3 regions of the Kitasatospora sp. NPDC001547 genome follow, and region 3 is predicted to be linked to each of the others. Evidence: riboswitches for the same ligand, from Rfam matches in the RefSeq annotation. Region 3 holds a riboswitch; each other region holds the start of a gene.
The links. Region 3 has a riboswitch for cobalamin ahead of ACFY0X_RS07350 (ribonucleoside-diphosphate reductase subunit alpha). Riboswitches for the same ligand answer to the same signal wherever they lie in the genome.
Positions count from the first base shown of each region.

Region 1: another riboswitch for cobalamin. It lies ahead of ACFY0X_RS08975 (HoxN/HupN/NixA family nickel/cobalt transporter); the one in region 3 lies ahead of ACFY0X_RS07350 (ribonucleoside-diphosphate reductase subunit alpha).
Region 2: another riboswitch for cobalamin. It lies ahead of ACFY0X_RS27435 (cobalamin biosynthesis protein); the one in region 3 lies ahead of ACFY0X_RS07350 (ribonucleoside-diphosphate reductase subunit alpha).

Region 1 is NZ_JBIAVL010000004.1:124,346-131,880, forward strand. Features, by position in the region: gene ACFY0X_RS08950 (putative quinol monooxygenase) at 1-168, shown strand, start outside; gene ACFY0X_RS08955 (AAA family ATPase) at 239-841, shown strand; gene ACFY0X_RS08960 (hypothetical protein) at 805-2,244, shown strand; gene ACFY0X_RS08965 (hypothetical protein) at 2,292-3,959, opposite strand; gene ACFY0X_RS08970 (ArsR/SmtB family transcription factor) at 4,008-4,391, opposite strand; cobalamin riboswitch at 4,473-4,686, shown strand; gene ACFY0X_RS08975 (HoxN/HupN/NixA family nickel/cobalt transporter) at 4,717-5,835, shown strand; gene ACFY0X_RS08980 (M24 family metallopeptidase) at 6,012-7,118, shown strand; gene efp (elongation factor P) at 7,196-7,535, shown strand, end outside.
Region 2 is NZ_JBIAVL010000017.1:72,751-80,285, forward strand. Features, by position in the region: gene ACFY0X_RS27430 (cobyric acid synthase) at 1-1,456, opposite strand, end outside; gene ACFY0X_RS27435 (cobalamin biosynthesis protein) at 1,453-2,445, opposite strand; cobalamin riboswitch at 2,553-2,686, opposite strand; gene ACFY0X_RS27440 (alpha/beta hydrolase family protein) at 3,007-4,128, shown strand; gene ACFY0X_RS27445 (hypothetical protein) at 4,794-6,119, shown strand; gene ACFY0X_RS27450 (CDP-alcohol phosphatidyltransferase family protein) at 6,213-7,091, opposite strand; gene ACFY0X_RS27455 (phosphatidylserine decarboxylase) at 7,078-7,535, opposite strand, start outside.
Region 3 is NZ_JBIAVL010000003.1:357,200-364,734, reverse strand. Features, by position in the region: gene ACFY0X_RS07355 (hypothetical protein) at 127-1,071, opposite strand; cobalamin riboswitch at 1,456-1,599, shown strand; gene ACFY0X_RS07350 (ribonucleoside-diphosphate reductase subunit alpha) at 1,791-4,202, shown strand; gene ACFY0X_RS07345 (ribonucleotide-diphosphate reductase subunit beta) at 4,202-5,221, shown strand; gene ACFY0X_RS07340 (hypothetical protein) at 5,286-5,423, shown strand; gene ACFY0X_RS07335 (ferritin-like protein) at 5,581-6,633, shown strand; gene ACFY0X_RS07330 (NAD-dependent epimerase/dehydratase family protein) at 6,775-7,535, shown strand, end outside.

The DNA of each region.
Region 1 (7,535 bases), on a different contig from region 3:
GAGGCGTTCCGCGACGGCGACGCGGGCCGGGAGCACGTGGAGTCCGCGCACTTCGCCAAGGCCATGGAGGACCTGTCCTACGCGGTGGCCGCCAAGCCGCGGATCGTGTCGACCGAGATCCCCGGCATGGACGGCTGGGCGGAGATGGGCGAGATCACCCCCCGGTGACATCCGAGTGCCCCACCGGTGCGGCGCCCAGCCCGTAGGCTGGGGCCGACCGGCCGGAGGGAGCAGGCGGATGGAACGGCACGAGGTGGCCAACACCGTGTCAGGCGCCACGGTGGGCGGCCACCTGGTGCAGGCCGGGAACATCGGGACGCTCCACCTCCACCAGCCGCGGGAGGTGCCGAGGCCCCGTCAGGTGCGCGCGCCGCACGGCCCGTTCGTCAACCGCGAGCCGGAGATCGCCGCACTGGCCGCCGCGCTGCGCCGGGTCGAGGAGGACGGGCTCGGGGTCGTGGTGTTCACCGGCCTCGGCGGGGTCGGGAAGACCGAACTGATCGCCAAGTTCACCGAGGACCACCGGGAGCACTTCCCGGGCGGGGACCTCTACGCCGACCTGAAGGCCTACCGGCACCAGGGCGGGGTGGACCTCCCCGAACTGCTGGCCGGCTTCCTGCGCGCCCTCGGCACCGAGCCCCCGGCCGTGGAGGCCGAGCGGTTCACGGCGTTCCGCACCGCCACCGCCGGGCGCCGGTGCCTGTTCTTCCTGGACAACGTCGAGCACGCCGCGGAGGTCCGCGCGCTGCTCCCGTCCGGCGGGCTGGTGGTGGTCGCGAGCCGGCGGCGGTTGCCCGCGCTGCGGTGGACGGCGCCGAGGTGCGCCGGCTCGGGCCGCTGAGCGCGACGGCGGGCGCCGAGCTGGTGCGCGGCTGGGTCGGCTCCGGGCGGGGCACCGACGGGGAGCTGGCGGAACTGGTCGAGCTGTGCGGCGGGCTGCCGCTCGCGCTGAACGCGGTCGGCAGCCAGCTGCTGGACCGGGACAACCTGCCGGTCGGCCGGGTGGTGGCCGAACTCCACGACCGCGAGGGCAGGTTGGCGATGCTGGAGGACGAGGAGAGCGATCTCGGCGCGACCTACGACCTGGTCTACGAACGGCTGTCGGCTCAGGGCCGGGCGCTCTACCACCTGGTCGGCGTGCACCCCGGCCCCTTCGTGTCCGCCGAACTGGCGCGCGCGGTCGGCGTCGAGCGGGCCGAGCGGGCGATCGGGGAGCTGCGCGGCGCCCACCTGCTGGACGAGGTGGTGGACGGCGACCGCGAGGACCGTTTCCGGGCCCACGACGTGGTGCGGCTGCACGCCTACGGCCGGACCCGGGAGCTGCCGGACCGCGGGCCCCTCCTCGCCGAGGTCGTGGCGTACTACCGGGGCCGGGCGTCGGCCGCCGACCGCGCGATGGCCGGGAATCGCCTGCGCCTCCAGGACCCGAGCGGTGACGAGCTGCCCCGCTTCGCCTCCGGGGCCGCGGCCCTGGAGTGGCTGTACGCCGAACGCGCCAACTTCCGCGCGGTGGTGGCGGAGGCGGCCGAGCAGGGCTGGCACGGCGAGGTGTGGCGGCTCTGCGAGTCGCTCTGGCCGCTCTACCACGGCCGCAAGCTGTACCAGGACTGGATCGCCACCCACCGGCTCGGCGTCGAGTCGGCCCAGTGGGACAACCGGCCGGCGGCCGTGGTGCGGATGCGCAACCAGCTCGCCCGCGCCCACGTCGACCGCGGCGAGTACCGGCTCGCCGCCGAGCAGTTGGCGCTCGCCACCGAGCAGGTGCCGCTGGTGACCGAGCGCCAGGTGGTGGGGGTGCTCTACGAGACGGACGGGCTGCTCTGCCTGGCCGACGGGCGCCCGGCCGACGCGGTGCGGCGGTTCACCCTGGCCCTGGCGGAGAACCGGGGCGACGACCACGGCGAGATCGTCCAGAGCTACAACCTGGCGCAGGCGCTGATCGCCGACGGCCGTCCGGAGCAGGCGCTGGCCCTGCTGGCCGAGGCCACGGCTCACGCCGGGCGGACCGGGGACGACGACATGCTGATGAAGCTGCCGCTGGTCCGCGCCAGGGCGCACCGGGCCCTCGGACAGCTGGACCTCGCCGTCGCCCACGCGGACGACTGCGCCCGGCAGGCCAGGGAGCGCAGCCAGTACGCCAAGGAGGCGCAGGCGCACACCCTGATCGTCTCCCTCGCCGAGGAGCTGGACGACGCGGAGCTGGCCGAGCGCAGCCGGGCGCGGCTGCGGGAGCTGTCGGAGTAGGACCCCGGTACGGCCAGGACCCGGGACGGGCCGAGGGACCGGTACGGCTACGACCTGGTACGGAACGACACCCGGGCGCGGTGCTCGCCGGTGCGGACGGTGAGCCCGTGCTCGGCGAGGCCGGCCGGCTCGCCGCCGTCGGCGAGCCAGGTGGCGACGGCGGAGCCGAGCAGCAGCGGGTCGATGCCGGGGTCGGGGCGGTCCCAGTCCGGTTCGGCGCGGGCCTCCAGCAGCAGGCCGGTGCGCAGCCGCAGCAGGTGGCGGGCCGGGCCGAGGGCGGCCACCGCGACGGCCAGGCCGGGGAGTTCGGCGGCGGTGTCGGCGAGCCAGCGGGTGGCCGGGCGTTCGGCGTGGGCCTCGGTGCGGGCGAGGACCTCGGCGGTGTAGCGCAGGGCGTCGCCCGGGTGCTCGTCGGTGAGGGCGTGGAAGCCGCGCGGGGGGTGGCCGTCCGGGGCGAAGGGGTAGCGCCGGAGGCTGACCTCGGTGCCGTCGCTGCTGCCCTCGACGTCGTACGCGGTGGGCCCCTCGGTGGTCGCGGGGAGCGGCCTGGGGTAGGGCGGCAGGGCCGGCTCGTCCCCGGGTTCGTCCAGTCCGTCCAGGAAGGAGTAGAGCAGCGGGCGCAGCAGCCGGGCGGACTCGCCGCGGTGGGCGAGTGAGCGGCCGGTGACGCCGCTCAGGCCGGCCGGGTCCTGGGCCAGGGCCAGTTCGAGCTGGGCGGCGAGGTCCCCGTCCGGGTCGAGGACGGGCGCGGCCTGGCCGAAGGCGTAGCCGGGGGAGCGCGGGTCGAGTTCGGCGGCGCCGGTGGCGACGAGCACGGTGGGGCGCTCCAGGGCGGCGCCGTAGACGGTGACCGAGCCGTGGTCGCCGATCACGCAGTCGGCGGCGACGAGCGCGGCCTGCCAGCCCTGGTGGGGCGGGATCAGGCGCAGGCCCATCCGGCGGGCGCCGTCGAGCAGCGCCTCGGGGTCGTGGCGGCTCCAGACGTTGGGGTGCAGGACGACGGCCACCGTGTACTCGTCGGCGGGGAGCCGGCGGACCAGCCGCTGGGGGAGGTCGGGGCGGCGGCCGAATAACGAGTGCTCGCTCCAGGTGGAGCTGACGACGACGAGCCGTCGGCCGCAGGTGGCGCCGAGCGCGGCGCGGTAGCCGTCGCGGGAGCGCCGGCTGCCGAGCATCCGGTCGAAGCACGGGTCGCCGACGACCCGGGCGACGTCCAGCGCCTCGGGGCAGGAGTCCCGCAGCCGGTCCAGCTGCTCGGGGTGGGAAAGGCCGAGGACGTCCACGAACACCCGTCCGCGGTGGGTGAGTTCGTTGCGGGACAGGCCGGCGGCGGTGACCGTGTCGCCGGTCGACTCGGTGACCAGGCGGTTGTAGCCGGCGCCGTGCGGGAGGACGACGAGGCGGGCGTCCAGGCGGTGCATGGAGGAGTGGACGGCGCAGGCGACGGCCAGGTCGAAGCGGCGGCGGACGGCGTCCTCCCAGTCCAGCACGGTGAAGCCGGGCAGGCCGCGCAGGTACTCGTCCAGGGCGCGGTCGGCGAAGGCGGAGCCGGGGTTGACGGTGAAGTACCGCTCGATGCCGTCCGGGCTCAGCAGGGTGAGGACGTCCAGGACCCGGGTGGCCGAGGTGAGGGTGCGGGCGACCGCCAGCACGCGGGCCCTGACCGGTCGGGTGTTCCAGCGGTCGGCGGGCCAGACGTGGGGATGGGACGGCACACCATGATCGTACTGGTCGGGCCCGGTCCCGGCCGGGGTTTGCGGGTGTCAGCCGGCGGCCGCGGTGGGCTCGTGGTGCTCGGCGGCGGTGCACTCGTCGAGGAGGGGGCGCATGGCCTCGTCCACGAGCCGGTAGCGCACCACCCGTCCGTCCCGGTCGCCGGTCACCACGCCGGCCGTGCGGAGCAGCCGCAGGGCCTGGGAGACGGCGGGGTCGCGCATGCCGGTGGCGACCGCGAGGTCGGTGACGGCGAGCGGGCCGGCCCGGTGGAGGGCGAGCAGCAGGGCGAGCCGCCCGGGGTCGGCGAGCAGCGAGAACCGCTCGGCCCAGGACCGGACGTGCGCGGGCTCGCCGATCGCGGCGATGGCCTCGCAGACCCGGTGCCCGTCGATGGTGCGGTGGCCCGCGCGGTCGGCCGGTACGAGATGCATGCGGACATTCTTGCAGGCGGCGCCCTGTGATCCTGGACACCTGCGCAGGTGCGCAGCCTTGCACCCGTGGGGCCCGGCCCCTACGGTGTTCCCCGCCGTGGTGCTCGGGAAGACCGGTGACGGATCCTCAGGGATCCCAGCCCGGAGCGGCCCTCGCCACTGTGATCGGGTCGTTCCTCCGCCCACGGAGGAACGTCGTCCGTACCCATGAAGCCACTGGGCGCCCCGCGCGCCTGGGAAGGCGGGTACGGGCGTCCCGTCAGCCAGGAGACCGGCCACGGCATCTCACGAGGTTTTCCACGAGGTGCTGGAGCGTGATCCGCAGATGACCCTGCCCGAAACCGTCGCCACCGGGGCGAAGACGGCCCCCTCCGCGCTGCCGAGCTTCCGGTGGCGGCGCGAGGACACCATCCGTACGGCCGGGTTGATGGGGGTGATCCTGGCCATGCACGTGGTGGCCTTCGGGACGCTCGTCTTCCTGGTCGCACCCGAGCGGTACGCGGTCGGTACCCAGGCCTTCGGGGTGGGCCTGGGTATCACCGCGTACACCCTCGGCATGCGGCACGCCTTCGACGCCGACCACATCGCGGTGATCGACAACACCACCCGCAAGCTGATGGCGGACGGCAAGCGGCCGGTCTCGGTGGGGTTCTGGTTCGCCCTCGGGCACTCCTCGATGGTGGTCGTGATGGCCGCCCTGGTGGCGGGCGGCGCGCAGCTGGCGAACACGCTGATGGACGACGAGTCGACCACCCACAAGTGGCTCGGCATGATCGGGACGACCACCTCGGGCGTCTTCCTCTACCTGATCGGCGCGCTCAACCTGGCGGCACTGCTCGGCATCCTCAAGGTGTTCCGGGCGATGCGGGCCGGGCAGTTCGACGAGCGGGAGCTTGAGGCGCACCTCGACTCGCGCGGCTTCATGGCCCGGGTGCTGAACCGGGCGACCCGGTCGATCACCCGACCGGGGCAGATGTTCCCGGTGGGCATGGTGCTGGGCCTGGGCTTCGACACCGCGACCGAGGTCACCCTGATGGTGATGGCCGGCTCGGGCGCGGCCTCCGGGCTGCCCTGGTACGCGATCGTCTGCCTGCCGCTGCTGTTCGCGGCCGGGATGAGCCTGTTCGACACCCTGGACGGGACGTTCATGAACTTCGCGTACCAGTGGGCCTTCGCCAACCCGGTCCGGAAGGTGTACTACAACCTGACCATCACCGGTCTGTCGATCGCGGTCGCCTTCGTCATCGGCACCATCGAGCTGGTCGGGGTGCTGCACGAGAAGCTCGACCTGACCGACCCGGTCTCCGGGTTCATCGCGGACATCTCGCTGGACAACGTCGGCTACGGCATCGCCGGGCTGTTCGTGCTGGTCTGGGCGATCGCGATCGGGTACTGGAAGCTCGCCCGGGTCGAGCAGCGCTGGACGCCGGGCCAGGAGGCCTGAGCACCCGTCCCGCGGGTCGTCCCCGGGGCCGCGGCACGGCCCCGGGCGGGGGCGGGGCGCACGGCGCGCGCCCGGAGGTGACGGCGCGGTCGCGCGGGGGGCGCGCAAGGAGCACCGGGGGTTCGGCCGGGGGTGCTCGGCGGGCGCTTCGGGCCGGGGGTTCGTAGGCTCGACGCATGGCGGATGCGTACGCGGGGCGGCGGGAGCGGGTGAGGGAGCACTGCAGTGCGGCCGGGGCCGATGCGGCGCTGATCACCCGCGCGGCGAACGTGCGGTACCTGACGGGCTGCGCGCCCTGCGGGGCGAGCCTGCTGCTGACCAGGGAGCGCGCCCTGCTCGCGCTGCCGGACGACCTGCCGCCGGACGACTCCGGGGAGCACCTGATCGCTCCGGACGTCACCAGGCTGCCGGTGGCGGCCGGCTCGGACACCGCACTGGCCGCCGCGACCGCCGCCGCGCGGTCCGGGGTGTCGGGCCTGGCCGTGGAGGAGCACGACCTGACCGTCACCCGGCACCGGGCGGTGGCCGGCCTGACCGAGGGGGCCCGGCTGGTGGACCTCGGCCAGACGGTCGAGCGGCTGCGGGTGGTCAAGGACGAGCGCGAGATCGCGGACCTGCGGATCGCCGCGGAGATCGCCGACCAGGCGCTGGGCGAGCTGCTGGAGTCGATCCTGGTCGGCCGCACCGAGCGGCACCTGGCGATGGAGCTGGAGCGCCGGATGATCGACCACGGCGCCGACCGGGCGGCCTTCCCGGTCTCGGTCGGCACCGGCAGCCACTCCGGCCAGGCCGCCCACCAGCCGACCGACCGCCGGGTGGAGGAGGGCGACTTCCTGACCGTGGTGATGGGCGCCCAGTACCGCGGCTACGGCGTCTCCACCGCCCGCACCTTCGTGATCGGCGCCGCGCCGGCGCCCTGGCAGGTGGAGCTGCACCGGCTGGTCTTCCGGGCCCAGCGGGCCGGGCGGGAGGCACTCGGACCGGGCGTGGAGCAGTGCGTACCCGACCGGGCGGCCCGGCAGGTCCTGGAGGCGGCCGGCCACGCCGAGGCCTCTCCGCACCCGGTGGGCCACGGCATCGGGCTGGAGATGCGGGAGGCGCCGCGCCTCGGCCCGGCGGACATGGGTAAACTGGACAGCCGCGTGCCGGTCACCGTCGGCCCAGGAGTCCACCTCCCGGGCAAGGGCGGCGTCCGGATCGAGGACACGCTCGTCGTGCGCCCCCTCGAGGAGGGCGGGCCCGAGCTGCTCACCATCACCACCAAGGAGCTCCTCGCCCTGTGACCGCGGCCCCCGGGGGCCGCGGGCGGCAGGACGCAAACCCTTGGTTCCTTGACAGCTATACAGGAGTTAGTGCGCCCGTGGCTTCCACGAACGATCTCAAGAACGGCATGGTCCTCAAGCTGGAGGGCGGCAAGCTCTGGTCCGTCGTCGAGTTCCAGCACGTCAAGCCCGGCAAGGGCCCGGCCTTCGTGCGTACCAAGCTCAAGGAGGTCCTGACCGGCAAGGTCGTCGACAAGACCTTCAACGCGGGCACCAAGGTCGAGACCGCGAACGTCGACAAGCGCGGCATGCAGTTCTCGTACAAGGACGGCGAGAACTTCGTGTTCATGGACATGGACACCTACGACCAGCTGACCGTCGAGCCGTCGGTCGTCGGCGACGCCGCCAAGTACCTGCTGGAGGGCTTCGAGGCCCTGG
Region 2 (7,535 bases), on a different contig from region 3:
CCCCGCCCTCGATCAGCTTCCACAGCGCGTCGGTGTCCGCGTGTTCCTCGATCAGGTCGCCCAGCCGGTCCAGCCGGGCCTCGCGCGCCGCGGCGAAGGAGGTGTCCGGCGCCGGGACGAACGCCCGGCCGGACGACTCGGCGACCTCGCGCAGGAGTTCACGGCGGAACCCGTCGTTCTCCAGCGCGCCGTGCCAGGTCGTGCCCCGGACCGCGCCCACCCGGCAGCCGTCCAGGAACGGGGTGCCGCCCTCGACCGCCACCACCCCGTGGTGGATCTCGTAGCCCTCGACCCGCTGCCCGTACGCCTCGCCGACCGGCCGCGCCAGCACCTTCTCGGCGCCGAACCGCACCCGGGTCGGCAGCAGGCCGAGCCCGTCGACGGCGCCCGCCTTCGACTCGACCTCGTCCACGATGGAGTGCGCCAGCATCTGGTAGCCGCCGCAGACCCCGAGGACCGGCAGTCCGGCCGCCGCCCGTGCCTTCAGGGCCGGCTCCAGGCCGCGCTCGCGCAGCCAGGCGAGGTCCGCGACGGTGGCCCGGGTGCCGGGCAGCACCACCAGGTCGGCGTCGGCCAGCTCCTCCGGCCTGGTCGCCCAGCGGACCAGCACGCCCGGCTCCTGCGCGAGCGCGTCCAGGTCGGTGAAGTTGGACAGCCGGGGGAAGCGCACCACGGCCACCCGCAGCACGTCCGCGCCGAGCGGTCCGGGCCCGTCCGTCCGGTCGACCACGGTGGACAGGTCCAGCGAGTCCTCGGCGTCCAGCCAGAGCCCGGGCAGCATCGGCAGGGTGCCCAGCACCGGACGTCCGGTCAGCTCGTGCAGCATCTCCAGCCCGGGCGCCAGCAGCCGCGAGTCGCCGCGGAACTTGTTGACGAACCAGCCCGCCACGTGCCGCTGGTCCTCCGCCGACAGCAGCGCCAGCGTCCCGTACATCGCGGCGAAGACCCCGCCGCGGTCGATGTCCCCGACCACCACCACCGGCAGGGCGGCGGCCGTGGCCAGGCCCATGTTGGCGATGTCGCGGTCGCGCAGGTTGATCTCGGCCGGCGAGCCCGCGCCCTCGCAGACCACCACGTCGTAGCGGCTGCGCAGGTCGGCCAGGCACTCCAGGGCGCGCTCCAGCAGGACGGGCTTGCGCTCGCGGTAGTCCAGCGCGCCCACCTCGGCCACCGGCCGGCCGAGCAGCACCACCTGGCTGCGGCCGTCCGCGCCGGGCTTGAGCAGCACCGGGTTCATCGCCGCCTCCGGCTCCACCCGGGCGGCCTGCGCCTGCATCGCCTGGGCGCGGCCGATCTCGGCGCCGTCGGCGGTGACGAAGGAGTTGAGCGACATGTTCTGCGCCTTGAACGGCGCGACCCGCACGCCCTGGCGGGCGAGCCAACGGCAGATCCCGGCCGTCACCACGCTCTTGCCCGCGTCCGAGGTCGTCCCCGCGACCAGCAGCGCGTTCGTCATGCCCGCCCCCTCTTCTTCATCAGCGTCCGCAGCAGGACGTGCCCCGCGACCGTCGTACCCAGTGCCAGTGCGCCCACCCGCCGGGAGAGCGCGCAGGCCCGTTCGATGTCGTCCACCGTGACCGGGCGCAGCTCCGCGCCCAGCACCGGCCGGTCCTCCACCTGCTCGCCGTACCGCAGCGTCCCGCCCAGCCGCACGCCCACCGCGCCGGCGAACGCCGCCTCGGCCTGGCCCGCGTTCGGGCTCGGGTGCGCGGAGCCGTCGCGCCGCCAGATCCGCCAGGCGGTCCGGGGTTCGGGCGCGGCGGCCACCGTCAACAGTGCCGTCAGCCGGGCGCCGGGCCAGCCCGCCAGGTCGTCCAGCCGGGCCGAGGCCCAGCCGAACCGGGCGTAGCGCGGCGAGCGGTGGCCCACCATGGCGTCCAGGGTGTTCACGGCGCGGAAGGCCAGCAGTCCGGGGGTGCCGGCCAGGGTGCCCCAGGCCAGCGCGTTCACCACGGCGTCGGCGGTGTTCTCGGCCACCGACTCGACCACGGCCCGGGCGATCTGCTGCCCGTCCAGCGCGCTCGGGTCCCGCCCGCACAGGTGCGGCAGCCGCTCCCGGGCGGCCGCGAGGTCGCCCGCGGCGAGCGAGCGGCCGATGGTGCGCGCCTCCCGGGTCAGCGAGGTGCCGCCGAGCACGGTCCAGGTCGCGGCCGCCGCCAGCGCGGCCCGGCCCAGCGGGCGCCGGCCCACCGTACGGTCCAGGGCGAGCGCGCCCGCCGCGACCGCGCCCACGCACAGCGCCGTGTACCCGGCCCCGGCGGCGCGGCCGTCGCGCCACACCCTGCGCTCCAGCCGGATCGCGGCGCTGCCGAAGACGGCCACCGGGTGGCCCCGGCGGGGGTCGGCGAAGCGGGTGTCGGCGGCGTAGCCCGCGGCGGCGCCGAGCGCGAACGCGGCGGCGCGGGTCAGCGGGCGCGGAGCGGGGGAGGCGGTGGGCGGGGTCATCGGCCGCACGGCGGAAGGCAGCTCGGAGTCCGGCCGGGCGGGGCAGCCTGCATCGCGTGCGTGTCCTCACTCAGGGTCCGCGCCCTGGATCGACGTGACGGGGGCGAGAGTCTCCTGGCTTCCGGGTCGAACGCACTCCCGGAGCCTTCCAGCGGCCGTCGACGGCCCGCCGTGGCGATGTTCCGAGCGTGCTCCCCGGTGACAGTGGCGGGACCGCGCCGGACTTCCACCGGCTTCCTCTCCATGCCTCCGTTTGGCCCCAGGATCCCATCACGGGCCCGAACCGGGAGTCAACCGAGGTCACGGAGGGGTTGGTCACACGCCGGCCCGCTGACACCCCGTGGGATCGCCCGGCACCGGCAGGCGCCGGCAGCGGCACCGGCCCGGGCGGTCGCCCTCCCGACCGTCCCCTCCTCGGGCCCGCCCGCCCGCCGCCCGCCCGCCGCCCGGGCGACCCGGACGGCCCATCCGGGTGGCCGTCCGGGTGGCCGTCCGGGCGGGGCGCCGGTGAACTGGTGCTCGAACACCGTCCGGTCCGAGAGCAACAGAGCGGGGAGCGATATGCGTTGGGGAACCGCCGCCGTCGTGGCGGCCGCCGCGGTCGGGGCCACCGCGGCCGGGGCCGCCGTGCTGGTGATCGGCCGTCGGGCCTCCGAGCGGATGGTCCGTCCGGCGCCCGCCGTCCAGGAGTCGGCGCCGGTGGTGGTCCGCGGCCTCGCCCCCGGCCGGGTCACCTTCACCCGCGGCCCCGCGAGCCTGCGCCCCGGCCGCTGGGCGGTCGAGTGGGCGGACGGCGGGCACGCGGTGGTCGAGGAGGTCCTGCACGGCGACGAACGGGGCGTCACCCGCCGGCTGGTCCGCGCCGACCGGGGCACCCTCGCCCCCGGGACCGAGGTCCGCTTCACCCCCCGGGTCCACCTCGGCGACCCCTCCGAGGCGCTCGGCCTGGCTTTCGCCGACACCGTCGCCGACGGCGAGCTCGGCGCGCTGCCCGCCTGGCGGCTCCACGGCAAGCGCGGCACCTGGGTGATCCTGGTGCACGGCCCCGGGGCCGACCGCCAGCAGACCCTCCCGGTGCTCCCCGTGCTCGACCGGCTCGGCCTGCCCGCCCTCGCCGTCACCTACCGCGGCGACCGGGGCGCCCCCGACTCCCCGGACGGGCTCAGCCACTTCGGCGAGACCGAGTGGCGCGACGTCGAGTCGGCGGTACGGCTGGCGCTCGACAGCGGCGCGGGCAAGGTGGTCCTGTACGGCTGGTCCCTCGGCGCGACCATGGTCCTGCAGACCGCGGCCCGCTCCGTCTGGTCGCACGCCGTCCGGGGCCTGATCCTCGACTCGCCGGTGCTCGACCTCCCGGCCTCCGCCCGCCGGGACGCCGCCCGGGCCGGTTTCCGGGGCGTCGCCGCAGAGCTTGGCGCCCTCGCCGCCGAGGGCCGCACCGGCGTCGACCTCGCGGACTCCGCCCGTCTCGCCGAGGGCACCGACCTGCGGGTGCCCACCCTCGTCCTGCACAGCCCGGAGGACCGGATCGCCCCCTTCGGCACCGTCGAGAAGCTGGCCGCGGCCCGCCGCGACGTGGTCAGCCTCCAGCCCTTCCCCGGCGCCGACCACGCCACCCTCTGGAACACCGCCCCGGACCGCTACACGGAACTCCTCCGCCGCTGGCTCACGCCGCTGCTGTAGCCCGGGAGCCCCCCCTCGCGCGCGCCGCGTTTTCGGCCGGGTCACGACGGTTTCCCGCCGCGCTTCCCCCCGGTCCGCGAATGGCGCTTTCTCCCGTTCCGCCCGGCGTGCACGAGAAGTCGGCCCGGCCGACTTCTCGTGCGGTGCGCTTCCCCCGCCCCGCCCGCCATCCGTCCGGAATCGGGCTGGACAGGCCCGCCGAGCACGGGCGGCGCGGATCCCCCGCGGCGAAAACCACCCCGCGGTCGGGGGCAACAATGGGCCCCGACTCGTTACCCCCCACCCGTACGCAGGGTGACCGGGCGAGCATTCCCGGCAACCGGGGGGTGACGAGTGGCATGGCCAGGTCACACGTTTCCGGCCAGGCGGTATGCCGTTGTTGCCCGATCTTGCGGAGGTGCCGCCACCGGTCGCCCGGTCGTACGGACAACCGGATGTGACAGAAGGCCGGTGCAAGGGGAAGACTGCTCGACGTGACGTCTCGGAACCCGCGCGACCGTGATGCCCCGCTCCCGCCGACGATCGGTACCGGTGCGACGGTGACCCGTCTCCCCGGAACGGCCCAACGGCCCGCCGGTGGCAGGCCGGGCGGGGCGGGTGTCCCCCGTAACGGAGTACCCCGGCGACGAGGGCCCGCTCCGGCTCCCGGGCGCGGCAGGGTTCCCGTGCCGGAGGGCTTCCCGGCACCCGCCGAGCTGGCGCCGCTGGCCCGCCGGATGCTGGTGGACGCCGTCCGGGTCGCCCGTTGGGCCGGGGAGCTGGCCGAGGTCGACAAGCGCGGCGAGCTGCTCCCGGAGGACGCCCGCGCGGCGGGCCGGGCGCTGGCCATGACGGTCGGCGCGGCCACCAAGGCCTGGGGACGGGCGCTGCTGGTGGGCCTGGTGGAGCCCCGCGACGGCGGAGCCGGCCCCGGCTGGCGCCTGCACGCCTGGGAGCACGACGACGAGGCCGTGGTGCGTGGCTGGTCGGCGCTGTTCGACGCCTGGACCCTGCTCGCCCCGGTGCCGCCCGCCGCGCTGCGCGGCGTGTTCGCCGTCCTGGCCGGGCAGGCCGTGGACCAGGCCCCGCAGCTGCTCTCCTTCCTCCACCTGGTGGACGGCCCGGTCGCCGAGAGCGAGCTGCTGGAGCTGCTGCGCCGCGGCCTGGACGAGCGCCGGGTCGGTACGGGCCTCGGCGGGCCGGGCCTGTCGCCGGTGCCGCACGCGGCCTCGGCGGTCTCTGCCGTCCGGGGCACCTGCCGCGCGCCGCAGATCGACACCCCGGCCGCGCCCTCCGACGTGGCCGCCGTCCTGGACTGGATGCTGGACGGTCTGGCGGCCGTCGGCGCCCTGGAGCGCAGGAACGACGCCGCGGAGCTGTCTCCGCTCGGCCACTGGGCGGTGCGGGCGAAGCTGGAGGAGATCTGCACGGTCGCGCAGACCGCGGCCGGGCACATCGAGCAGAGCGCCTTCGAGCTGCTGAACGCCTGTGCGGACTACTCGCCGGGCCCGGCCCGCGCCGAGTTCCGGGCCTGGGTCGCGGCCCGGCCCGCGGACCGGGCGGTGGGCGAGCTGCTGGACGCCGCCCAGGGCGACGACGCGCTGGTGCGCGGGCTGGCCTTCGAGGCGCTGCGGGTGGCCGGCGGTCCGGCCGAGCAGGCGGTGCGCGCCGCCGTGGACGAGCCGGTGCTGCGCCCCTACGCGCTGCTCTGGCTGGCGGAGCGCGCGGACGAGGGGGTCTCCCCGGCGGACGTGCTGGGCGCGGAGGACGCGGCCTGGCTCTGGGTGGACACCGCGGCCGCGGTGCTCGACCACGGCGAGACCGAGCTGCTGGTGGGCCACGTCGAGGGCGCCTCGGCGGGCGACCCGGTCCGGCTGTTCGCCCGGGCCCGGCAGTCCGGCCACCCGCGGGCGGCCTCGGTGCTGACGGCGGTCTCCGGCGTGCACCCGGACCCGGCCGTGGCCCGGGCGGCCCGCCGCTCGGCGTTCAGCGTGCACACCGGCGGCGCCTGAGTCCGCGGCCGCGGCGCCCGACCGCGACGACGCACGGGAAAGGGCCCGGAACCACCAGGTTCCGGGCCCTTCGCCGTGCGACGGCTTCGGGGATCAGCCGATCCGCGACTCCGCCCGCCGGGCGCGGACGTCGCCGACCTTCTGGCCCACCTTCCGGCGGATGACCAGCAGCGGCGCCATCGCGGCGAGCGTGATCTGGGCGAACGCGCCGACGTGCATCAGCCTGTCGCCACCGGGCAGACCGGTGGCCCAGGCGGCCAGGCAGCCGATGGAGACCACGATCCAGCAGAGCGTGGCGGTGGCCAGCAGCCCCTGCGGCTTGGGGTACTCGATCCGGCTGACCATCAGGTACGCGGCGCCGAAGATGGCGAGCAGACCGGGCAGGAACGGCGGGTCGAGCAGCACGATGGCGATCACCGTCATCGCGCCCATCGGGCAGGGCATGCCCTGGAACACCCCCGGCCGCATCTTGACGGCCGAGAAGCGGGCCAGCCGCAGGACCACCGCGAGCAGCACCGTGATGGCGATGAGCGCGGACAGCTTGCTGTTGGAGCCCTGGGAGACCATGCCCCAGACCGCGACGAAGTAGGCCGGCGCGATGCCGAAGCTGATCAGGTCCGCCAGGTTGTCCAGTTCCGCTCCGAGGGCGGAGGAGCGCAGCTTGCGCGCCACCAGGCCGTCGAAGAGGTCGCACATCGAGCCGATCAGCAGCAGCGTGACCGCCGTGGCGGCGCTGTGCCGGTCCGGCGCCGCGTCCGGGTTGGTGATGTGCGGGACCAGGACCCCGGTGGTGATCGAGTAGATCGCCAGGAAGCCGCAGACGGCGTTCCCCAGGGTCAGGAAGTCGGCGGTGGACAGGTGTTGGGGAGAGCGCGGGGCGCGCAGCTCGCGGTCGCGCGCCCAGCGGCGGCGGCGCAGGGCCGTCTCCTCGTCGTCCAGGCCGACGATTGTCTCAGGTTCAGTCACGGTCAAGGCGCGTCACCCCGGCTGTGGTCTTCTGGCCGACCTCGACGCCGACCTCGACGCCGGCCGGCAGGTAGGTGTCGACCCGGGAGCCGAACCGGATCAGACCGATCCGGTCGCCCTGCTCGACCTTGGTTCCGGCGTCGACGTACGGCACGATGCGGCGGGCCACGGCCCCCGCGATCTGGACCATCTCGATGTCGCCGAGTTCGGTGTCGAAGTGCCAGACGACCCGCTCGTTCTGGTCGCTGTCCTTGTTGAACGCGGGGACGAAGCCGCCCGCGACGTGCTCGACCGACGTCACCGTGCCCGGCAGGGGCGCGCGGTTGACGTGGACGTTCAGCGGGCTCATGAAGATCGCGACCCGGGTGCGGCCGTCCGGCCAGGCGTCGATGCTCTGCACCACGCCGTCGGCGGGGGAGATCACTCTGCCCGTGCCGATCTCACGCTCGG
Region 3 (7,535 bases):
CACGCATGCGAAATGACTGTCCCGAGAGCCTGCCACACTCCCCCGGCCCCCGCGAACGGTCCACCGGGGCCGGAGTGTCCCGGCGGGCCGACCCGCCGGGGTCACCGGCGGCGGCGTCCCGGCAGGTCAGCCCGCCGGAGCCGGCGGGGTCCCCTGAACACCGGGCGCGGCCGAGGACGCGGCCTTGGCACGCTTGAGCAGCTGCCCCTTCACGTGCTCGGCGAACCCGGAGGCCGCCGCGGTCGCCGTGGCGTCCGGGGCGTTGCCGCCCTTCGCCGATCCCTCGACGGTGAAGTACGCGTACCGGCCCAGGCTGTTGTGGGTGCCCGTGCAGCCGGCGGCGGCGCAGAACGCCGGCGATCCGGCCGCGGGCGCGCCCTTGAGCTGACCGGCGAAGTTCTTCGTCGCGGTCTCGGCCTGGATCTTGTGGTCGAAGACCGCCACCCCGACGGTGACCGCGCTCTCACCGGACACGTACGTCGCCCGGAGCACCTGCTGGCACCCCTGGTCGCCGAGCACCTTGCCCAGCCCGCCGGTCGTGGAGTTCCCGTCCCAGCAGGGCGAGTCCAGAGCCACCACGGTCCGGTTCCAGGTGGCACCGTTGATCGTCACCTGGAGCGAGGAGAAGAGCGCTCCCGCGTCCTGCGGCGCCGGGTCGGTGGCGACCTCCCAGATCGGCTTCGACGGGTCGTCCGGCTGGCCGGGCGTGCCGGAGGCGCTCGGGTTGGCCGTCGGCGGGGTGGTGGTGGCCGTCGTGGGGCCGTTGTCCTTCTTGCCCTTGAACAGCAGCACGCCGCCGGCGGCCAGGCCGCCGACCACGGCGACCGCGGCCACCACGCCGATGACCCTCATCCGGCGACGGCGCTTGCCGTCGGCCTCGTTGCGGTCCGCCAGCGCGTCCCAGTCCGGCTCGACCCGCTGCGGCGGGACGGGCTGCTGGGGCTGCTGCTGCAGGTGCCACTGCGGCTGGGGGTTCGGCTGCGGCTGCGCGACCGGGTGCGGCTGACCGACCGGGTGCGGCTGGGGCTGCGGCTGACCGACCGGCGGGGCCGGCTGCGGCGCAGGCGCCACCGGATGCGGCACCGGAGGGATGGGCTGTGCGACCGGCTGCGCCGACGGCACGACCGGCCCGTACGAGGCGGGCGGCGGCCCGAAACCTCCACTCGGCGGCGGTACCGGACCAGGTACCACCGGCTGCTGACTCTGTGCGCCCCCCGGCCCGGCGGGAGGCGTTCCCTGCGGCCCCTGCCCAGGTACGCCAGTTCCGTCGCTCATGCGCCCAGATCGTAGGGCATCCGCATGACCACCGGTCCTCCCGGTGGCCATTCCGTATCGAAACCAGGACGCCCCGGCCCGGCTTCCGGAGTCGCCGAGGGCCATCGTCCGCCATGGTTCCGGCACGACCGGTTATCGCCCAGACACGCGGCGCCGCACTACATCTGGGGCCGCTTCAGGGAGACACCACTACATGTATGCTCACTCCTGCTGTCGATGCAGGGGAACCCGGTGCGAATCCGGGACTGCCCCGCAGCGGTGTGCGGGCGGCTCCAGCAGCCGTGCCCGCGAGTCCGAGTACCTGCCGACGGCGTGCGCCACGGCCCTCCCGCAGAGGCCGCGCCGGCACGAGCAGTACCCCTCCGGGCCTCGCGGGCGGGCCGGGGAGTCACCGTCGCGCGACGCCGTCTGCGTTCGTGCCGTGCTCCCCTGCCCCGATCGGCCCGGTGGCCCCCGATCACCGCCGCCGATCGCCGCCAGGAGAGAGCGCCTTGACCACCGCTGCCTCAGCCACCCTGCCCGCCCAGGGCTCCGGTACCGCCTTCACCGACCCGACGGTCTCCGACCCCGGCGGCGCCCTGCTGCGGCTGCTCACCGACCGCAGCACCGACCTCACCGAGGTCGACCCCGGCCACGTCGCCGCCGCCGCGCTGCGCGGCCGCCACGCCGGCTCGGACTTCGCCGAACTCCGCGGGCTGGCCGTGGACGCCGCCGCGTCGATGATCGCCGAGGACCCCCAGTACTCGAAGTTGGCCGCCCGCCTGCTCGCCCTGGAGATCGTCGACGAGGCGAACAGCCAGGGCTCGACGTCCTTCTCCGCCTCGATCGCCGTCGGCCACGCCGAGGGCCTGATCGGCGACACCACCGCGGCCTTCGTCGCCAAGCACGCCGCCGCCCTGGACGCGCTGGTCGACACCGCGGGCGACGACCGCTTCGAATACTTCGGCCTGCGCACCGTGCAGTCCCGCTACCTGCTGCGCCACCCGATCACCCGCAAGGTGATCGAGACCCCGCAGCACTTCCTGCTCCGCGTCGCCTGCGGCCTGGCGGTCGGCGACAGCGAGCAGTCGGTGCGCGAGGTGGCCGAGCTGTACGGCCTGATGAGCCGCCTGGAGTACCTGACCTCCTCGCCGACGCTCTTCAACTCCGGCACCCGGCACCCGCAGATGTCGAGCTGCTACCTGCTCGACTCGCCGCTGGACAACCTGGACTCGATCTACAACCGCTACGCGCAGATCGCCCGCCTCTCCAAGCACGCCGGCGGCATCGGCCTGTCCTACTCGCGCATCCGCTCGCGCGGCAGCCTGATCCGCGGCACCAACGGCAAGTCCAACGGCATCGTGCCGTTCCTGCGCACCCTCGACTCCTCGGTCGCCGCCGTCAACCAGGGCGGCCGCCGCAAGGGCGCGGCCTGCGTCTACCTGGAGACCTGGCACGCCGACATCGAGGAGTTCCTGGAGCTCCGCGACAACACCGGCGAAGAGGCCCGCCGCACCCACAACCTCAACCTGGCGCACTGGATCCCGGACGAGTTCATGCGCCGGGTCAACGCCAACGAGGACTGGTCGCTGTTCTCGCCGGCCGACGTGCCCGAGCTGGTCGACCTGTGGGGCGCCGACTTCGACGAGGCGTACCGCAAGGCCGAGCTGGCCGGCAAGGCCGTGCGCACCATCCCGGCGCAGACCCTGTACGCCCGCATGATGCGCACCCTGGCGCAGACCGGCAACGGCTGGATGACCTTCAAGGACGCCTCCAACCGCGCCGCCAACCAGACCGCGCTGCCGGGCCGCACGGTGCACTCCTCCAACCTGTGCACCGAGATCCTGGAGGTCACGGACGACTCCGAGACCGCCGTCTGCAACCTGGGCTCGGTCAACCTGGGCGCCCACGTGGCCTCCGGCGCCTCGGCCGCCGACCTGCTCGGCGCCATGGACTGGGAGCGGCTGGACGCCACCGTGCGCACCGCCGTCACCTTCCTCGACCGCGTGGTGGACATCAACTTCTACCCGACCACCGAGGCCGGGACGTCCAACTCCCGCTGGCGGCCGGTCGGCCTGGGCGTGATGGGCCTCCAGGACGTCTTCTTCAAGCTGCGGATCGACTTCGACTCCGCCGAGGCGAAGCAGCTGTCCACGCTGATCGCCGAGCGCATCATGCTCACCGCCTACGAGCGCTCCGCCGACCTGGCCGAGCAGCTGGGCCGCCACGAGGCGTACGGCGAGACCCGCGCCGCCCGGGGCGAGCTGCACATCGACCACTTCCCGAGCGCCGCCCCGCAGTGGGCCGACCGCTGGACGGCGCTGCGCGCCCGGATCGCCGAGACCGGCCTGCGCAACTCGCTGCTGCTGGCCATCGCGCCGACCGCGACCATCGCCTCCATCGCCGGCGTGTACGAGTGCATCGAGCCGCAGGTGTCCAACCTGTTCAAGCGCGAGACGCTGAGCGGTGAGTTCCTCCAGGTCAACCCGTACCTGGTGCGCGAGCTCAAGGAGCTGGGCGTCTGGGACCAGCAGACCCGGGACGCCCTGCGCGACGCCAACGGCTCGGTGCAGGAGCTGAACTGGCTGCCCGCCGAGGTCCGTTCGCTGTACCGGACGGCCTGGGAGCTGCCGCAGCGCGCGCTGATCGACCTGGCGGCGGCCCGCATGCCGTACCTCGACCAGAGCCAGTCCCTGAACCTGTTCATGGCGGCGCCGACCATCGGCAAGCTCAGCTCGATGTACGCCTACGCGTGGAAGGTCGGCCTGAAGACCACCTACTACCTGCGTTCGCGCCCGGCCACCCGGATCGCCCAGGCCGCGTCCGGCACCGCCCGCGCCGCCGCGCCGGCGCCCGTGCCCGTGAACAGCCCGACCCTCACCCCGGAGCAGGAGGCCGCCATCGCCTGCTCCCTGGAGAACCCCGAGTCCTGCGAGGCCTGCCAGTGATGTCCCCGTCCGAAGACCGCAAGATGCTGCTCGACCCCGGCTTCGAGCTGACCCTGCGCCCGATGCGCTACCCGTCGTTCTACGACCGGTACCGGGACGCCATCAAGAACACCTGGACGGTGGAGGAGGTGGACCTGCACTCGGACGTCGCGGACCTGGCGAAGCTCAGCGAGGGCGAGCGCCACCTCATCGGGCGACTGGTCGCGTTCTTCGCCACCGGTGACTCGATCGTCTCCAACAACGTGGTGCTGAGCCTCTACAAGCACATCAACTCCCCGGAGGCGCGGCTGTACCTGTCGCGCCAGCTGTTCGAGGAGGCCGTGCACGTCCAGTTCTACCTGACGCTGCTCGACACCTACCTGCCCGACCCGGAGGACCGCAACGCGGCCTTCGCCGCGGTGGAGAACATCCCCTCCATCCGCCAGAAGGCCCAGTTCTGCTTCAAGTACATGAACGCGGTCGACCACATCGAGTCGCTGCAGACGAAGGAGGACAGGCGGGCGTTCCTGCTCAACCTGATCTGCTTCGCGGCGTGTGTGGAAGGCCTGTTCTTCTACGGCGCGTTCGCCTACGTGTACTGGTTCCGCAGCCGGGGCCTGCTGCACGGCCTGGCCACCGGCACCAACTGGGTGTTCCGCGACGAGTCCATGCACATGGACTTCGCGATGTCGGTCGTCGACACCGTCCGCGAGGAGGAGCCCGACCTCTTCGACGACGAGATGGCCAAGCAGGTGACGGAGATGCTGGAGGAGGCCGTCGAGGCCGAGCTCCAGTTCGCCCAGGACCTGTGCGGTGACGGCCTGCCCGGCATGAACACCGCGTCGATGCGGGAGTACCTGCAGGCGGTGGCGGACCAGCGCCTCGCGCGCCTCGGCCTGCCGATCCGCTACGGGTCGACGAACCCGTTCGGCTTCATGGAGCTCCAGAACGTCCAGGAGCTGACCAACTTCTTCGAGCGCCGGGTGTCGGCGTACCAGGTCGCCGTCGAGGGCACCGTCGCCTTCGACGACGACTTCTAGGACGAGAAGAACGAACGACAGCGGTGCCCCGCACGGCCAACGGCCCGTGCGGGGCACCGCTGTCATGTCCGTCGGCGACTTGTGCCACTCAGGTCCTGCGGCACTCTCCGGCGAGAACGACGACAGCTGGAGCGTCACCCTCCACGTCGGCGACATGACCGACTGGACCGCCCGCCCGATCACCGTCACCTCCCGGCCCTGAAGTCCCCCGCCCCGCCCGGCGTTCACGCCGGGCGGGGCGGCCGCAGGTCCACGCGCGCCCGTCCGGATGAACTCCCGGGCCGCACCGGCATTCCACGCCCGCGGACGACCGAGCCCCGGCTACGGTCCGGCGCACAGCCGAACGAAAGGGGTACACCGTGGCGACGACCGGCATCCTGGACTACGAGAGCGACGCGATCGTCCAGCTCATGAACATCGCCGAGGAGGACTGGACCGAGCAGGAGCTCAAGGACGCGCTCCAGCGGGCGATCATGCTGGAGCTCTCCACCATCCCGCCCTACGCCACCGCGCTCTGGTCGATCACCGACAAGACCCAGCCCGTCCGCCGCACCATCCGCGAGATCGTCTTCGACGAGATGTCGCACTTCGGCCTGGTCTGCAACATGCTCACCAGCATCGGCGGCACCGTGGCCCTCATCGACCCGCTCACCGTCCCCAAGTACCCCGGCGAGCTGCCGGGTGGCGTCAACCCGGGGCTGGAGGTCTTCCTCAGCGGGCTGACCCGCGAGTCCGCCACCCTCTTCTCCGACATCGAGAAGCCCGAGAACCCGCTGGCCTTCGCCGCGGACGGCAACACGATCGGCGCCTTCTACCAGCGCATCGCCGATGTCTTCCCGAACTTCGCGCACCTGCTGACCGGGCAGAACCAGGTGACCTTCCCGCTCGGGTCGGGCCACGGCGCGGGCAACGACATCGTCGCGATGAACACCATCGACGACGTCCTGAAGGCGATCGACATCATCCAGACCCAGGGCGAGGGCACCACGGCTTCCCCGGCCAATCCCTTCCCCGGGCCCACGGACGAACTCGCCCACTACTACGCCTTCAAGGAGATCGCCGTCGGCAAGAAGCTGGTGAAGAACCCCGCCACCGGGAAGTTCGAGTTCACCGGCCCCGACGTTCCGCTCCCGCCCACCGCACCGGTCGCCCGCGTCCCCGCCGGCGGCTGGGCGAACGACCCCGCCAACGCACCCGACGCGGCCACCGCCGCCGTGCTGCAGGAGTTCAACGCCACCTACACCGACATGCTGAAGGCCCTCCACGACGCCTGGCGCGGAACCCCGGACCGGCTGTTCGACGCGATCAGCGACATGGGCGACCTGGGCGACACCGCAGAGCGGATCAACGCCGTCAAGCTCCCCAGCGACCCCCACTCGACCTACGGTCCGGAGTGGCTCTTCATCCCGTAGGGGACCCGAACCGAGGCCGAGGGCCGGTGCGGACGGTGGTCCGCACCGGCCCCATTCCTGTCCGCCCGATATTTCACCCGGACGGACGCGGTTCCGCAGGCCTGGAGCGCGGGCGTGTTCAACGGCTGATATATCGAATATATGCTCGAAGAATACGACAAGGTATTGGTGTCGGGCGGACTGGGTTTCGTCGGCCGGCACCTGACCAACGCCCTGCTCTTCCTGGGCAAGGAAGTGGCGATCATCGACAACGCCCGGACCGCGACGAGCATCTCGGCGCCGTCCGGGGCCACCCTGCACATGCTGGACATCCGCGAGGTCGACGCCATCGCCGAGGCCGTGGACGACGCCGACCTGGCCTTCCACGTCGCCGCCAACGCGAACGGCACCCTGTCGGTGACCCAGCCCCGCCTGGACTTCGAGATCAACGCGCTCGGCACGCTCTCCTTCGCCGAGGCCCTCCTCAAGGCGTCCGTACGCCGGGTCGTCTACGTCTCGTCCGCGTCCGTCTACGGCATACCCCGGCGGTTCCCGATGGACGAGGACCACCCGACCCGCCCCTTCGTGCCGTACGGGGCGTCCAAGCTCAGCGGTGAGATCACCTGCCTGGCCCTCCACCGCGCCTGCGGGCTGCCCGTGGTGGTCGGCCGACCGTTCTGCGTCTACGGCCCCGGGGAGAACCCGCACGAGGCGATGGTCGAGGTCGGACGCTTCCTGCGCTGGCACCTCAACCACCGGCCCATCCAGATCGTGGGCGACATCGACCGCAAGACCCGCGACTTCGTCCACGTCACCGACCTGGTCCAGGGGCTGCTGACGATCGCCGACCGGGCCGAACCGGGCGAGGTGTTCAACATCGGCTCCGGCACCGAGGTGTCGATGCGCGACCTCGTCAACGTGAT